3 regions of the Pantoea cypripedii genome follow, and region 2 is predicted to be linked to each of the others. Evidence: predicted binding sites of a transcription regulator. Region 2 holds the regulator's gene; each other region holds the start of a gene.
The links. Region 2 encodes CRP, which controls carbon source genes, mostly activating them, when cyclic AMP is high. Its sites were predicted from a motif close to ATGTGANNNNNNTCACAT; they were not measured.

Region 1: udp (uridine phosphorylase) is a predicted target of CRP. The motif match lies at 1,490-1,507, and genes of this name have one in related genera.
Region 3: pth (aminoacyl-tRNA hydrolase) is a predicted target of CRP. The motif match lies at 1,323-1,340, and genes of this name have one in related genera.

The regions. Positions count from the first base shown of each region.
Region 1 covers NZ_MLJI01000001.1:161,564-164,676, reverse strand. Annotated here, with positions in the region: gene HA50_RS00715 (tetratricopeptide repeat protein) at 1-530, opposite strand, end outside; gene udp (uridine phosphorylase) at 616-1,377, opposite strand; gene HA50_RS00705 (dienelactone hydrolase family protein) at 1,679-2,515, shown strand; gene metE (5-methyltetrahydropteroyltriglutamate--homocysteine S-methyltransferase) at 2,572-3,113, opposite strand, start outside.
Region 2 covers NZ_MLJI01000001.1:4,073,665-4,076,777, reverse strand. Annotated here, with positions in the region: gene HA50_RS19120 (YccS/YhfK family putative transporter) at 1-1,357, opposite strand, end outside; gene crp (cAMP-activated global transcriptional regulator CRP) at 1,416-2,048, opposite strand; gene HA50_RS19110 (OsmC family protein) at 2,350-2,754, shown strand; gene HA50_RS19105 (phosphoribulokinase) at 2,937-3,113, opposite strand, start outside.
Region 3 covers NZ_MLJI01000001.1:2,492,252-2,495,364, reverse strand. Annotated here, with positions in the region: gene ychF (redox-regulated ATPase YchF) at 1-463, opposite strand, end outside; gene pth (aminoacyl-tRNA hydrolase) at 576-1,163, opposite strand; gene ychH (stress-induced protein YchH) at 1,426-1,701, shown strand; gene HA50_RS11560 (GGDEF domain-containing protein) at 1,704-2,873, opposite strand; gene prs (ribose-phosphate diphosphokinase) at 3,107-3,113, opposite strand, start outside.

The DNA.
Region 1 (3,113 bases), 3.9 Mb from region 2:
TCGCGTGCCACCTCGACATTTTTTATCAGGGTTTCGCAATAGCGTGGCTGGTCGCCATACAGGCTGAAGGCAATGATATTTTCCTGTGGGCGAGACGCCGCAAAGGCCGGTGGTGCTTCTGCTGGCAGAGGGTGCTTTTGCCCGGCGCTGAATTTCCGGTCGGATTGCTGCAACGACTCCAGCCCGTAACGCGCCACCTCATCCGGCTTGTTAAGCCAGCCACAGACTTCGGTGAAACCGTCGAGCCAGGTTTCGGCCGCCTGCGCCCGCTTATCCGCCGTAGCCTGATAGATTTTCTGGTAGGTTTTCCAGGATTTCTGGTATTCGCCAACCCGCATCAGCGTCAGCGCATAATCGCTTAGCACCTGCATGTTTTGCGGCATGACACGCAACACTTCTTCACAGCACTGACGCGCGACAGGGAAATCAGCCGCCGCCATCGCCTGGCGGAAACGCGCGGCCGCATCTTCGACACGTGATTGGGGGCTGGTCATAAAGGCAGGACGTTGAACAGGAACCGTTTTGCGCATAGAAAATTCTCAGTTATCCGCTGAATTTACGCGCATCCGTTTCAGGTAACCGACGAAATCTGAAAATCGCCGGTTACCGGGCGCGCTAGATTAATCGACGCGCCGCTTCGACTACAATTTTCACCGCGTCGCTTTCCGTCTGTTTCATGGTCGCCGCGTCCGGGATCTCCTTCTGCGTACGATTCACGATGACGCCCGCCACCATACCGGCTCGCAGCCCCTGGCTGGCGCACATGGTTAACAGTGTAGCGGATTCCATCTCATAGTTGAGGACGCCCATTTGCTGCCACTCTTTCATTGAGCCCTGGAAGCGGCTGACCACACGGCCTGAGAAGGTGTCGTAACGTTCCTGGCCGGGATAGAAGGTGTCGGAAGAGGCGGTGATACCAATGTGGGTTTTCGCACCACAGGCTTCTGCCGCTGCCACCAGCGCCGTGGTACAGGTGAAGTCCGCGACCGCCGGGAATTCCATCGGCGCGAAGTGCAGGCTGGCACCGTCCAGACGAACCGAAGCCGTGGTGACCAGCACATCACCCACATTGATATTCGGCTGGATGGCTCCGGTGGTGCCGACGCGCAGGAAGGTACGCACACCGAGCTGGGCCAGTTCTTCCACCGCGATGGAGGTTGACGGACCACCAATGCCGGTGGAGCACACCACCACCGGTTTGCCGTCCACCTCGGCCAGGTAAGTGGTGAATTCACGATGCGACGCCAGGTGCTGCGGGTTGTCCATCAGCGCAGCGATTTTCTTTACGCGCTCAGGATCGCCGGGAACGATGGCCAGCGTGGCTCCTTTCAGGTCAGCTTTGGTGATGCCAAGGTGGAAAACGTCAGACTGGGCCATAACAGACTCCTGGTAGATAAGGGATATGCGCGCCACTTTACGTCAGCAGGCGGGATAAATATGTGACTAATTTCACTATCGATAATGAAAGTTACATTATCAGGAAAACATAACGTGATCGAAATCACACATTAATCGTCTGCCATTCTGAATTGCTACAAGCTGTGCTGTGTAAGTTTAAACGGCAATGTTAATAGAAGAGGAAGAACTGATGCGTAACCCCTCTGCTCCCTACACCCACCCGGCCACAGCGGCCAGGCTATAGTTACGTGATTGCGCGATTGTTAGCACGGAGAGAACAATGAAAACCGAAGACAATATGGCACAAAAATCTGCAACTGGCGGCTTTGCCCCCGCCGTACAACCGACCGCGAGCACCACCATTATTACCCACAGCGAGGCGATCCATACCGGGGAAACCTCGGTCCCCAGCCAGGGGGAAAATCTGCCAGCGTATTATGCCCGGCCAAAAGAGTATCAAGGCACACTGCCAGTGGTGTTGGTGGTGCAGGAGATTTTTGGCGTACATGAGCATATCCGTGATGTCTGTCGTCGGCTGGCGCTGGAGGGTTATCTGGCGGTGGCACCAGAACTGTATTTCCGTGAAGGCGATCCCAGCGACTACAGCGATATCCCGACCCTGTTTAAAGAGCTGGTAAGTAAGGTGCCGGATTCCCAGGTGCTGTCGGACCTCGACCACGTCGCCAACTGGGCCGCACGCAACGGCGGTGATATCCGTCGTATGGGCATTACCGGTTTCTGCTGGGGTGGACGCATTAGCTGGCTGTTCGCGGCGCACAATCCGCAGGTACGTGCAGCGGTTGCCTGGTATGGCCGCCTGATTGGCGACAAGACGCTGAAGCAGCAAAAGCATCCGATTGATATCGCCGTCGATTTAAATGCGCCGGTGCTGGGCCTGTACGGCGGTCAGGATGAAGGGATTCCGCTGGAGAGCGTTGAGCAAATGCGCCAGGCGCTGCGTGCCGCCAATGCCAAAGCGGAGATCGTGGTCTACCCGGATGCGGGCCATGCCTTCCACGCTGATTATCGCCCGAGCTATCACGCGGAATCGGCGCAGGATGGCTGGGTGCGGATGCTTGCCTGGTTTAAGCAGTATGGCGTTGCACCAGACGCGTAATGAAAAAGGGGGCGCTTGTGCGCCCCAACGTATCAACACAACATTTTATCCAACGATTACGCGGTTTCACCGCGCAGTTTTTTCGCCGCTTCCACCATATTGGCCAGAGCCTGACGGGTTTCCGTCCAGCCACGGGTTTTCAGGCCACAGTCCGGGTTCACCCACAGACGTTCTTCCGGGATACTCAGCGCCGCTTTACGCAGCAGGTCTTCCATCCACGCCACGCTGGGTACGTTCGGTGAGTGGATGTCATACACCCCTGGGCCGATTTCATTCGGGTAGGCGAATTCTTTAAACGCATCCAGCAGGTCCATGTCGGAACGTGAGGTTTCGATGGTGATCACGTCCGCATCCAGCGCGGCGATAGAATCCATGATGTCGTTGAACTCGCAATAACACATGTGGGTGTGGATCTGGGTGTCATCCTGCGCCACCGCCGCGTTGAGGCGGAACGCATCGACCGCCCAGGTGAGGTAGGCCGCCCAGTCGGACTGATGCAGCGGCAGACCTTCACGCAACGCCGGTTCATCAATCTGGATGATGCCGATACCGGCTTTTTCCAGGTCTGCCACTTCATCACGCAGCGCCAGCGCAATTT
Region 2 (3,113 bases):
TCACCAGATAGCTGGCGAGGGTGATCGCCAGCATAAACAGCAGTGTGATGGATTCCGGTACGGCCAAACGCAGCGAAGCAGCGGCGATCAATAGCCCGGTGAAAGTGCCAAGCGCACGGTGCTGGATACGCACGCGGGTGGCGCTGTAGCCGTTCTGGCTGACGAACATGGTGGTCATCAGAATCCAGTAGGGCTTGGGGATGTTGAAGAATAAGGCCAGCGCGCTGCCAAACATCAGCATCACGGCAAACCGTGCTGCGGTGCGCAACGCCGGGGACTTTAGCGACAGATAACTGCGCAGCGCCGGAAAAAACGGTAAACGCCGCTGGCGGTCGGCCATCAGGTCACGGGTATAAAGGGGTTTCTGCGTACGCAAGACGCGGGCAATCCGGCTGAAGTGGTACAGGCAAAAATTACCGACCGGATTATCCGGGTGCTGGCGCGCAATCTTTTCCAGCGCCCCGAGCTGCTTCTCCATATGAAAGCGCTCAGGTAACTGGTGATACAGGATGGCATCAGCCAGCAGCCGCAGCCGCGCCGAGATGGTTTTCGCGTTCCAGCGGATCACCGCTTCAGCGTGGCTCTGCTCCACCAGCTTTTGCACTTCTTCGGGCTGGTGCAGGCTGACCGAGATATGTTCCTGGAGATCAAGTGCCACCTGGAAGGCGCGCGTCAGGCGTTTATGGCTGTTGTTGCGGCTGGCAGACAGCATATGCATTTGCTGATAACAGGTGGTGATCAGGTCGACCGCTTTTTGCTGGCGAGCCAGCAGCGGAGGCAGCGCCTTTTCCGGATCGGTCAACTGCGTCAGCAGGGTATATTTGGCATCGCAATAATCCGCCAGCTCGCGATACAGCAGGCTGAGGGTTTCACGCATCGGCTGTTCTTTCCACAGCCAGAACCAGAACCAGTTAAACAGCCCGTACCACAGCGTGCCGCCGATATACAGCAGCGGCGGTACCCATATCGGCATGCGTCCTGCGAGGCTTAGCGTGAAGATGGCGGCGATAAGGGTGCCGGGCAGCAAGCGGCCATGCAACGGACTGATTTCGCCAGTGACGCCCACCAGCAGCGGCAGAGCCAGCATAATCAGCGGTAAAGGAACATGGTAATCCGTCAGCCACTGAATCAGAAAGCTGCCGGTGGCAAACAGGGATCCGCCGACAATCAGGCGTTTAAAGAAACGTTTATGTGGTGTATCCAGCCCCGCAATATTGCAGCAGGCGGGAACCAGCGAGAACAGCAAACCTTTTTGCAGGTCGCCAAACAGCCAGCCGAGAGCCACGGGCAGGCAAAGCACCAGCGTTTGCCGCAGGGCGTAATTAACTTCGGGATGATAGATGATTCGGCGCCACATCAGCTCATCGCAGACAAAAACGGCGCGATGTGACCATCACGCCGTGGGTGAGAAGGAATTAGCGGGTGCCGTAAACGACGATGGTTTTACCATGTGCGGAGATCAGGTTTTGATCTTCCAGCATTTTCAGAATACGGCCAACTGTCTCGCGTGAGCAGCCGACGATCTGACCAATTTCCTGACGGGTGATTTTGATCTGCATCCCGTCCGGGTGGGTCATGGCATCAGGCTGTTTGGCCAGATTGAGCAGCGTCTGCGCAATGCGACCGGTCACATCAAGGAAGGCAAGGTTGCCGACTTTTTCTGATGTCACCTGCAGGCGACGTGCCATCTGCGCCGAAAGACGCATTAAAATATCCGGGTTTACCTGAATCAGCTGACGGAATTTTTTGTAGGAAATTTCAGCCACTTCGCAGGCAGTTTTTGCTCGTACCCAGGCACTGCGTTCCTGACCTTCTTCGAACAGGCCAAGCTCGCCGATGAAATCCCCCTGATTGAGGTAGGAGAGGATCATCTCTTTGCCTTCTTCATCTTTAATCAGTACCGCAACGGCACCTTTCACGATGTAGTAGAGCGTTTCCGCTTTTTCACCCTGGTGAATCAGGGTGCTTTTGGATGGATATTTGTGAATATGGCAATGGGACAGGAACCATTCGAGTGTAGGGTCTGTTTGCGGTTTGCCGAGAACCATTCGCTATTATCCTCTGTTGTAATCGTGCCCAAAACACAGGGGGCAATTTTCCCTGTCAGGCGGTGAAATCGTAGAGCGCTTCCAGTAAAGGAAATTATTCGGGTGGACTCTTAAGCCAGGCTTCTGATTCTTCCCGCCTTCGTCTATTACGACGAAAATATTTTCAGCTCTGTTTGTAGCACAGCTTTTGCTAGCTGTCTTCTGTTGTCTCGCTTCAGCAAAAGGGCGATTAGTCTGGATTGCTGTTTCTCAGGTGAAAGCGTACTCTGGCGGCAAATCAGCCGATTCAGGAGAAAGAATAATGCAGGCACGAGTCAAATGGGTGGAAGGGCTTACCTTTCTCGGAGAATCCTCATCGGGTCATCAGGTATTAATGGATGGGAACTCGGGTGATAAAGCGCCGAGTCCGATGGAGATGGTGCTGATGGCGGCGGGTGGTTGCAGCGCAATTGACGTGGTGTCTATCCTGCAAAAAGGGCGCAATGAAGTGACCGATTGCGAGGTGAAACTCACCTCTGAGCGTCGTGAAGAAGCGCCACGGATTTTTACACACATCAATCTGCATTTTATTGTCAGCGGCAAGGATTTGGGCGATAAAGCGGTGGCGCGTGCAGTGGATCTTTCGGCAGAAAAATATTGTTCGGTGGCGATCATGCTCGGCGAAGCCGTCGACATCACCCACAGCTATGAGGTAGTTGAGGCATAGCACGAACGTAGCGGCGCGATTAATCGCGCGGGTTTTTTCGTGCAGCATGTACGGGATCATGCGATTAATCGCGCGGGTTTTTTCGTGCAGCATGTACGGGATCATGCGATTTATCGCGCGGTTTTTTTCGCGCAGCATGCACGGGATCGCGCGATAAATCGCGCCGCTACGGAAATGACAGGTTATTCAATCCGTTTACCTTCAATCAGTCGCTGCACCAGCGGTGTCATAATCAACTCCATCGCCAGCCCCATTTTGCCGCCCGGCACCACCAGGGTGTTCATATGCGAGATAAAGGAATTCTGAATCATTGCCAGCAGGTAGGGAAAGGCAATGCCTTCCAGCCCGCGAAAATGGAT
Region 3 (3,113 bases), 1.6 Mb from region 2:
CGCCGCCTTTGGCTTTTTTCTGCACACGCTGGATAGCACGTTCACAGGTATCGAGATCCGACAGCGCCAGCTCGGTGTTGATAACATCAATGTCTTCAGCCGGGTTTACTTTGCCTGCAACGTGAATGATGTTGTCATTTTCAAAGCAACGTACCACATGGCCGATAGCTTCGGTTTCGCGGATATTGGTCAGGAATTTGTTGCCGAGGCCTTCACCTTTCGACGCACCTTCAACCAGACCGGCGATATCGACGAATTCCATGGTGGTTGGCACAACACGCTGTGGCTTAACGATGTCGCTCAGTTGATCAAGACGCGGGTCGGGCATAGGCACCACACCGGTATTGGGTTCGATGGTGCAGAACGGAAAGTTGGCTGCTTCGATACCCGCTTTGGTCAGCGCGTTGAACAGGGTGGATTTACCGACGTTCGGCAGGCCCACAATACCGCATTTAAATCCCATGGTCTGATTACCTTTCTCACTGAGGGTGCAGCGCTGGCTGGCAACGCTGACAGATTCTAAAAATTTCGCGCATTATACACAGAAATGCTGCTGTGCGGCGCGGGAATTGGCGTTAACCGGCTTTGAAAGCGTGCAGGCGGTTCATCGCCTTTATTTTGTCTTCTTTCAGCCAGAGTTCAGTGCAACGCACCGCTTCGTCAATGGCATCATCAATCAATTTCTGCTCACTGGCTGGCGGTTTACCCAGCACAAACCCGGTCACTTTATTGCGATCTCCAGGGTGGCCAATACCGACACGCAAACGGTGAAAATTATTGTTATTTCCCAGTTTGCTGATGATGTCTTTCAGTCCGTTGTGGCCGCCGTGGCCGCCACCCTGCTTAAATTTTGCGATGCCGGGCGGCAAATCCAGCTCATCATGCGCGACCAGAATCTCTTCCGGCGCAATACGGTAAAAGGTCGCCATCGCTGCCACCGCTTTGCCACTCAGGTTCATAAAAGTGGTCGGTACCAGCAGGCGCACATCTTCTCCCGCCAGCGCCAGCCGGGCGGTATAGCCAAAGAATTTGGGTTCGTCTTTCAGAGACTGATTGTAGCGCTCTGCCAGCAGATCCACATACCAGGCGCCAGCGTTATGGCGCGTGGCGGCATATTCGGCGCCGGGATTCGCCAGTCCGACAATCAGTTTAATGCTGCTCACGATGGTTATCCTGTCTCGATCACGAAAGGGCGATAGTTTACTGCGTGCCTGAGGAGATGACAAAGGGCGAGGCTGAAGAATAGTGACGCTTCGTTATTTATCATTTTCTATCGAAATCAATCCGATAAGCGGTAAAGTTTTGTCAGAATTGTGAAAGATGTGTGATCCTGTACGCATCTTAACCGCCTGGTATTGCCTAAACTTATGGTCAGTTAACGTTATGTGCTGTTCTTAGCTTTGCTCATAAGGAAGGAGGTAAACCATGAAACGTCATCACACTCGCTATATGGGTAACGGCCTGATGTGTCTCGGCTTACTCACCATGGTACTCGGTGTCGGATATTCGATCATTAATCAAATTCCTTCGCTGAATCTGCCGCAATTTCTGGCGCATGGCGCAATGTTCAGCATCTTTATCGGTGCGCTGCTGTGGCTGGTTGGCGCACGCGTCAGCGGACGCGAAAAAGTGGAAGACCGTTATTTCTGGTTGCGGCATTACGGCGATAAACGTTGCCGCCGCAATACCCATCATTCTTAACGCTACACCAGCGTAGCCTGATTAAACGGCTGTAACTGCGCCAGATACTGTTCGGTGCGGTTACGGCCTGTGGCTTTTGCGCGGTAGAGTGCTTCATCGGCCAGTGCCAGCAATGCCGGGAAATGTTTATCTTCCTGACAGGAAGTGGCAAAACCAATGCTGACGGTGTAACTAATATCATCCGGTTGCGACAGCTGAGTCGCCACCCGGATGCGTTCGCATACCGTTTGCGCCTGTTCGCTGCCGCCGGGCAGGATGGCGGCAAATTCCTCTCCCCCCAGACGGGCAAACTTACCATCTTCCGGTAATAACGCCTGCGCAACCTGACAAAAATCGATGAGCACCCGATCACCTTGCTGATGACCATAACGGTCATTGATGCTTTTGAAGTGATCCAGATCGAACAACACCGCGGTAAATGGCTGTTGCTGACGTAACCGGCGCGCAATGATCTTTTCTGCCTGCTCGAACAAGGCCCGACGATTCCACACGCTGGTTAGCGGGTCGTGCAGTGATGCCAGCTTATGTGCAATTTGCGTGCGTTCATTCACCATCGCCAGAATCGTAAAGGCCAGACCAATCACGAACAGAATGGATTCAAGAATCACGTAGACGGAAAAGCTGGAACCACCAATCGCCCCATGTACCGGCGTCGCCACGGCATCATCAAGAAAAATACGTGCGACGTGGAACAACAGATGAATCCACAACAGAGTTTGCGCAGGCCAGAATGTCACCGTCAATGTAGCGCGGGCGCGCCAAAGCAACTGAATTAAGGCTGCGGTGTAAATGATACATAGCAGACAAACCACCAGCACGCGTTTGGGCAGGCTGTAATAAAAGGCGGGGAAGCAACACAGAATCGCCCACAGCAGGGCACCGGCCAGCCAGCTCAATCCCAGTGGCTTGTTATCGAACACGCGGAAGGCATTCAGCAAACTGCCATAGGCCAGCATCATGACCACATTTCCGACCGCAACCGGCAGAAAGTGCAATCCTGCGGCGCGCAGGCTGCTCAGAAACACCGCCAGTAAGGTTAACGTCAGGGTCAGCGAGGTGAAGCCCAGCACGCGATCATATTGTGAACCGACCCAGGCGAAGACCAGAATGATGCTTAAAAACCCCAGTACATAGAGCTCACAAACAAAAAGTGTGTAAATGTCGAGAGCCATAGTGGTCGGAGTTCTCAAAAAAAGTGTGGTGAAAAATACCACTAAACATGGGAGCGCTAAAGTCCGGATGTCAGTGTTGGCAGAAAACAGTGAATGGCAACGAGAATAGCGAATTTTAACGAAATTTATCGCGCAAGTATCTGCGGCAGGAGCGGCTTAGTCGGTAGATGACGCGATAGCAGGGCGAGAGAAATAAAACCGGGCGCGTGGCCCGGTTTCATTCGAACAATCGATCAATGT